DNA from 3 places in the Paeniglutamicibacter selenitireducens genome. Region 1 is predicted to be linked to each of the others. Evidence: predicted binding sites of a transcription regulator. Region 1 holds the regulator's gene; each other region holds the start of a gene.

Region 1 (2,245 bases):
TGGCGCGGGCCGCGCCGCCGCCCGGAGGTGGAGGTTACGGCGCAGAGGGAACGAAGATCTCGGTTCCTGGGAAGAGGACGTTGCCCTCGAGGTTGTTGATTTCGGCGATCTGCCGGATGGCTTCACGGGGTTCCAGCTGCGGGGCGAACTCGCGTGCCAGCCCCCACAGGGTGTCGCCCTCGATGACGGTGACGCTGACGGCTTCGACGCCGAGCGGAACATCGGCCGATGCCTTGGCCGGCGACAGGAAGAGGCCGAGCAGCATGAGCACACCCACGGTGGCGAAGAAGATCGGCATGGCGATCAGGACGAATTTCCCCCGGCGCGTCAGCCGCAGCGGAGCCTCTTGCGGTGCGCAGTAGGAGATGGGGTCTGGAACGAGGTGGAGCGGGGCCGAGAAAGCAGTGCTTGCCATGTCTTTGCCTTTCCTAGGAGTGCGACGGGCCGGTGCGAGCGGGCCACGAGTCGAACAAGCTTCTATTCTTCGAACACATCTTTCGAACATGTGTTCGTAGTTCGTAAATCATTTCTAGCACTTTTCAACGACACGTGTCCAGATCGGTTCGAACAAATCTTTGAAAGCACCGTGTTCGTCCACTAACATGAGTGATGTGGAACGGTGAATTCACTTCACCACTCCGCACCGACAAATTGCGGAACGCGCGGGCCAACCGCCGACGATCGGGATGAGGCACACAGAATGACGACCGAACAAAGAACCCCCCGGCGTGACGCGAAGAGCTTGACCATCCGCCAGAAAAAGGTCCTTGAAACCATCCAGCGGTCCGTCAGCGCCCACGGCTACCCGCCGTCCATGCGGGAAATCGGCGACGCCGTCGGCCTGGCCAGCCTCTCGAGCGTGACCCACCAATTGAGCCAGCTCGAGAAGCTCGGCTACATCCGCCGCGATCCTCGACGCCCGCGCGCCATGGAGATCCTGCTGCCGTTGCAGCTGAAAACCGATTCGAAGCTTGAAGCCGATTCCGGGCAGGCCGAGCTCAAGGCGGCCAACGGCATGAACGTCTCCGAGCTGACGACCTCCGCCGACACCGCCATGGTTCCACTGGTGGGACGCATCGCCGCCGGCGCCCCGATCCTTGCCGACCAGGCTGTGGAAGACGTGTTTGCCTTGCCGCGCCAGCTCGTGGGCCACGGCGAACTCTTCATGCTGAAGGTCAGCGGCGACTCGATGATCGATGCCGCAATCTGCGACGGCGACTGGGTGGTCGTGCGACGCCAGCAGACCGCTGTCAACGGCGACATCGTCGCGGCGCTGCTCGACGACGAGGCAACCGTGAAGACCTTCCGGCAGCGTGATGGCCACACCTGGCTGCTGCCGCAGAACTCCCGCTACGAACCGATCCTCGGAGACGCGGCAACCGTCATGGGCAAGGTCGTATCGGTCATGCGTTCCATCTAGGAACACCGCAGTACGACAAACGGGTCTGGGGCCGGTCAACACGACCGGCCCCAGACCCGTTTAACGCCGCTTCCGCCCGGATCCCGGGCGGAAGCCTCAGCCCTCGCTGAGCCGCTCGAGAGCCGCCAGAACCGTAGGCTTGTCAGGCGTCGCCCACAGCGGCGGCAGTGAAGCCCGCAGGAAGGCTCCGTAGCGTTCCGTTGCAAGACGGGAATCCAGGACGGCCACGACGCCGCGGTCGTTGACCGAACGGATCAGTCGCCCCGCGCCCTGGGCGAGCCTGACTGCAGCATGGCTTGCCGCCACGGCCATGAACCCGTTGCCGCCGTGCTTTGCGACATCGCGGCTGCGCGCCGAGGACAAAGGGTCGTCGGGCCTCGGGAACGGAATCTTGTCGATGATCACCAGGCGGCATGCGTTGCCCGGCACGTCGACGCCCTGCCACAGTGTCATGGTGCCGAAGAGGCAGGTGTCGGGTTCGGCCGAGAACTGGTCGACAAGGGCCTTCATGCTCGATTCGCCCTGGCACAGGATCGGGACGTCAAGCCTGGCCCGCAGGATCTCTGTCGCTTCCTCCGCGGCGCGTCTCGAGGTGAAGAGCACCAAGGCCCCTCCGCCGGAGGCCTTGATCAGATCCTCGATCTCGCCGATCATCTCCTGCGACATCTGGCGCCCGGGCTTGGGAAGGTGCTTGGCCACATACAGGATGCCCTGTTTGGGGTAGTCGAAGGGGCTTCCCACATCGACGCCGTTCCAGGTGGGTGCGCCGTCGCCGACCAGGCCCAGCGCGCCCGCCACGGGTTCGAAGGCCGCGCCGATGGCCAG
Region 2 (2,245 bases), on a different contig from region 1:
CTGGAGGAGCTCGACGACGTGCAGAACGTCTACTCGAACGCCAACATCAGCGCCGAGGTCATGGCAGAACTCGAAGAGGCCTAGGCCTCCTTGGCCCTGCGAGTGGTGGGCGTCGACCCCGGACTGACCCGTTGCGGTCTGGCCGTGGTCGACGTCGAACCCAACAGGCGCGCCACGCTCATCGACGTCACGGTCATCGGGACCGAAGCCGGGACGCCGCTTGACCTCAGGCTGCTGGCGATCGCCGACGGCATCGATGCCTGGCTCGATGCGCACAAGCCCGACGTTGTCGCCCTCGAGCGAGTCTTCAGCCAGCTCAACGTCAGCACCGTCATGGGCACGGCGCAGGCCTCCGGCATCGTGATCGTTGCCGCGGCCCGCCGCGAGATCCCCGTGGCGTTGCACACCCCCACCGAGGTCAAGGCCGCGGTGACGGGATCCGGGCAGTCCAACAAGCAGGCCGTCGGCAAGATGGTCGCGAAGATCCTGCGCCTGGACGAGCCGCCCTCGCCCGCCGACGCCGCAGATGCCGCGGCCCTGGCCATCACGCACGGGTGGCGCGGAGCTGCCTTCGGGGCGGCCGGCGCCGCCGCTTCCGCGTCCTCCCCGCGCGGCGGAACCTCGGGCCTGACCCCGGCCCAGCGGGCCTGGATCGCTGCCGAGGCCAAGGCGCGCAGCGTCAAGTCCCGCTGACGGGGTGCCGTCGGGAACCCGGCGGGTACCGGCTCCCGACGCTGCCCGGCGATCAAATCCACGAACGACAGGCGCCAGACCTGTAAGCTGTTCGTAGATATATTCGTATTGCCGGGCCCGTTCGCCGGCAAACCCCAAGACACCGGAGGCCTGCCAGATGATCAGTACGCTCAGGGGAGTGGCGCAGCAAGTCAACCTGAACAGCGCCGTCATCGAGGTCGGCGGGTTCGGCATGCTCATCCAGGCGACACCGCAAACTCTTTCCACGCTCTTCGTGGGCCGCGAGGCCCTGGTGCACACCTCCATGGTGGTCCGCGAGGACTCGATGACGCTCTTCGGGTTCGCCAGCGGAGAGGAGCGCGAGGTGTTCGAGGTCCTCATCGGTGTGTCGGGCATCGGCCCGCGCACGGGGCTTGCCATCCTCGCCGTGCACACCCCGGAGGAAGTCCGCATCGCGGCAAGCACCAAGGACACCAAGGCCTTCACCAAGGTATCCGGCATCGGGCCCAAGGGCGCCGAACGCATCGTGCTGGAACTCTCCGGGAAACTCACCCCCACCGGTGCCGTGTCCACCGGTGGCACCGCCGCCGCCCCCGCCTGGGAGGCCCAGGTCATCGAGGCGCTCACCGGACTGGGCTGGACCGAGAAGGACGCCACCAAGGCGCTCGAGGCCCTGGCCAAGTCGGATCCGTCCACCACCGCCAATGGCAGCGTTCCCGAGATCCTTCGGGCCGTGCTGCGTTCCCTGGGCCGCGGCACGCGGGCCTGACCCTAGGAGTAGACCATGAGCGAATCCGGCACCCTCACCAACGCGGGTTCCGAACCCGAGGAGCGCGCCCTCGAGGCTGCGCTCCGCCCCAAGAACCTCGACGACTTCGTGGGTCAGTCCCGGGTCCGCCAACAGCTCTCGCTGGTGCTCGAGGCCTCGAAGATCCGCGAACGCACCGCCGACCACGTGCTGCTTTCCGGCCCTCCGGGCCTGGGCAAGACGACGCTGTCGATGATCATCGCCGCCGAAATGAACGCGCCGCTGCGCATCAGCTCGGGCCCCGCCATCCAGCATGCCGGGGACCTGGCCGCGATCCTCTCCTCGCTGACCGAGGGCGAGGTCCTCTTCCTGGACGAGATCCACCGGATGAGCCGCCCCGCCGAGGAAATGCTCTACATGGCGATGGAGGACTTCCGCGTGGACATCATCGTCGGCAAGGGGGCCGGGGCCACGGCCATCCCGCTCGAGCTTCCCCCCTTCACCCTCGTCGGGGCCACCACCCGCGCCGGCCTGCTTCCGGGCCCGCTGCGCGACCGCTTCGGGTTCACCGGGCACCTGGAGTTCTACAGCGTGGAGGAACTCGAGTTGGTGCTGCGCCGTTCGGCCATGATGCTTTCGCTGAAGGTCAATTCCGCGGCCTTCAGCGAGATCGCCTCGCGTTCGCGCGGCACCCCCCGCATCGCCAACCGCCTGCTGCGCCGCGTGCGCGACTGGGCGCTGGTGAACCGGCTGGAGAACATCGATGCCCGGGCGGCGTCCGCCGCGCTTGACATGTACGAAGTC
Region 3 (2,245 bases), on a different contig from region 1:
GTGCAGCGAGCGTGTACACCTCGCGATTGCCCCACACCGTGACCAGGTCCGATCCGGGGAAGGCTGGGAAGGCTGGGAACGCCGGGTCGGTTCCGGTGGCGACGATGATGTGGTCCGCCAGGTATTCGCGGCCGTCGGCCAGGATACGGCCGGGGCCCGCGATGTTTGCCTTGGCCCGCACGACATGCGCCCCGCGGGATTGGTACCCCGCGGCCTGGGCACTGTCATCCAGGTGCCTGGCCATGTAGTCGCGGTAGTCCCGCGCCAATTCCCAGTCGAGCGTGAGGTCCCGGGCCCCGGCGGTGTGTGCCGCTTCGTCCCTGAGCTCGGGTCCCCGCAGGATCGTCTTGGAGGGGATGCAGGCCCAGTAGGCGCACTCGCCCCCGATGAGCTCAGACTCGAACACCACAACCTTCTTGCCGGCGGTGATCAGCCTGTCGGCGGCCACTTCCCCGCCGGGACCCATGCCAATGACGGCCACATCGAACACTTCCTGCACAAGACCACCTCTGCGTCCATCGCGAAACAACCGGATTCCAGCCTTGCACCCCGCTTGCCGAACGGCCAGAGGGCAGGGCTAGGCACTTTCCGCGCACGCGTCGTGGATCCTGATGATCCGCCACCTTCCCGTGTCGACCTGGCGGGAGACCTCGAAGGTGCGCAGGGGGCCGATCCCGGCGAGCCTGACCTGCAGTCGCCAGACCTCGTAGTCGACAAGCCCCGGACCGCGCCCCCGCTCGGCCCGCAGCTCCTCTTTCCACCAGTCGCGCCGTTGGAACCACCGCACCGGATCGGCGGCCAGTTTGTATTCCCGACCTTGCCAGCGCATGCGAATCGGCACCCCCGCCGGTGTGCAGTCGACCTCGATCGACTGGGTAAAAATGCCCACGCCCCCACCTCTCACTCGCCCGCGCCCGCCAAACGGCGCCGCCCCCGGGAGCCGCATGGTTCCGGGAAGCAGCGCCGCGCGGATCTTCTGGGCACTCATCCATTTTATTAGAAACTATGTTCTACACAAGGTGAGACTAGAACACATATACGACAACTTGTGTCCCGGCATCAGGTCTTCGACAGGTTCCGGGGGCTAGACTCATGCCCATGACACCAGTACCCGCACCCATGATCACCGCCCTGACCTTGGGCGTGCGCGACGTCGAGCGCTCACGCGATTTCTACGTCCGCGGCCTCGGCTTCCGCGAGATTTCCCACATGCCCGGGCAGATCCTTTTTGTCCAGGCGGGCCACGGCTTGATGCTGGCCCTGTGGAACATCGCCTCGATGCCCGGGGAATACGGCGACGTGGGCCACGGGGTGCAGGCACCGCCGATGTCCCTGGGACACAACACCAACAGCGTTGAAGAAGTCGAAGACCTGTACGCCATGGCGATGGCGGCCGGCGCCACGTCCATCGGAGCCCCGACAACCAGGGAATGGGGCGGAACGAGCGCGTGCGTGGCGGATCCGGACGGCTTCCGCTGGGACTTCGTACACAACCCGGCCTTCGGCATCGGTGCGGACGGGCTGGTCTCCGGCGTCTAGCATCAGCCACCGCATCCTTCGAAAGGGTATTCCCGGCATCATGCACATTTCGAACCTCCCCGTTCGACGCATCACCGAACACGCACAAAACCCGGCGCCCCGGAAGCAGTGGCCCGCCACCCTGGCTCCGGTCAGGCACCTGCTGGAGCAGGGCATGGAGCTGGGTTCGGCCACCGTGCTGGTGGGGGAAAACGGGTCGGGGAAATCGACGTTGGTCGAGGCGATTGCCGTCAGCTACGGGTTGTCGCCGGAAGGCGGTTCCACGGGTGCCATGCACAGCACCCGGGCCACCGAGTCCGGGCTCGAGGAGCACCTGCAGGTCATCCGCAATCCCGGTGCGAGCCGACGCGGGTACTTCCTTCGCGCGGAAACCATGCACGGCTTCTACACGTACCTCGAGCAGAACCCGGGAACGCGGCCGGAGCCACGCTTCCACGAAATGAGCCACGGGGAATCATTCCTGGAACTCATCGCCGACCGCTTCCGGGAAGGCGGCTTGTGGGTTCTCGACGAGCCCGAATCGGCGCTCTCGTTCTCCGGCTGCATGGCCCTGGTGGGAATCCTCAAGGACCTGATGGCCGCCGGCGACTCCCAGGTCGTCATGTCCACCCACTCGCCCTTGCTGGCGGCACTGCCGGGAGCCGAAATCTACGAGGTCGGGCCATGGGGCCTGCGGCACAGCGAATGGGACGACCTGGATCTGGTC

What was found. The regulator LexA, encoded in region 1, represses DNA repair genes until DNA is damaged. The targets are predictions, from matches to a motif close to TCGAACANNTGTTCGA.
Region 2: the regulator LexA is predicted to act here: its motif matches at 785-800, upstream of ruvA (Holliday junction branch migration protein RuvA).
Region 3: the regulator LexA is predicted to act here: its motif matches at 1,027-1,042, upstream of ACSYDW_RS00605 (DUF6504 family protein).

What each region holds. Positions count from the first base shown of each region.
Region 1 is NZ_JBPULF010000013.1:55,645-57,889, reverse strand. Features, by position in the region: gene ACSYDW_RS17920 (LysM peptidoglycan-binding domain-containing protein) at 35-415, opposite strand; gene lexA (transcriptional repressor LexA) at 701-1,420, shown strand; gene ACSYDW_RS17910 (ATP-dependent DNA helicase) at 1,517-2,245, opposite strand, start outside.
Region 2 is NZ_JBPULF010000001.1:127,864-130,108, reverse strand. Features, by position in the region: gene ACSYDW_RS00515 (YebC/PmpR family DNA-binding transcriptional regulator) at 1-84, shown strand, start outside; gene ruvC (crossover junction endodeoxyribonuclease RuvC) at 91-693, shown strand; gene ruvA (Holliday junction branch migration protein RuvA) at 851-1,462, shown strand; gene ruvB (Holliday junction branch migration DNA helicase RuvB) at 1,478-2,245, shown strand, end outside.
Region 3 is NZ_JBPULF010000001.1:149,838-152,082, forward strand. Features, by position in the region: gene ACSYDW_RS00600 (dihydrolipoyl dehydrogenase family protein) at 1-499, opposite strand, end outside; gene ACSYDW_RS00605 (DUF6504 family protein) at 578-889, opposite strand; gene ACSYDW_RS00610 (VOC family protein) at 1,099-1,539, shown strand; gene ACSYDW_RS00615 (AAA family ATPase) at 1,580-2,245, shown strand, end outside.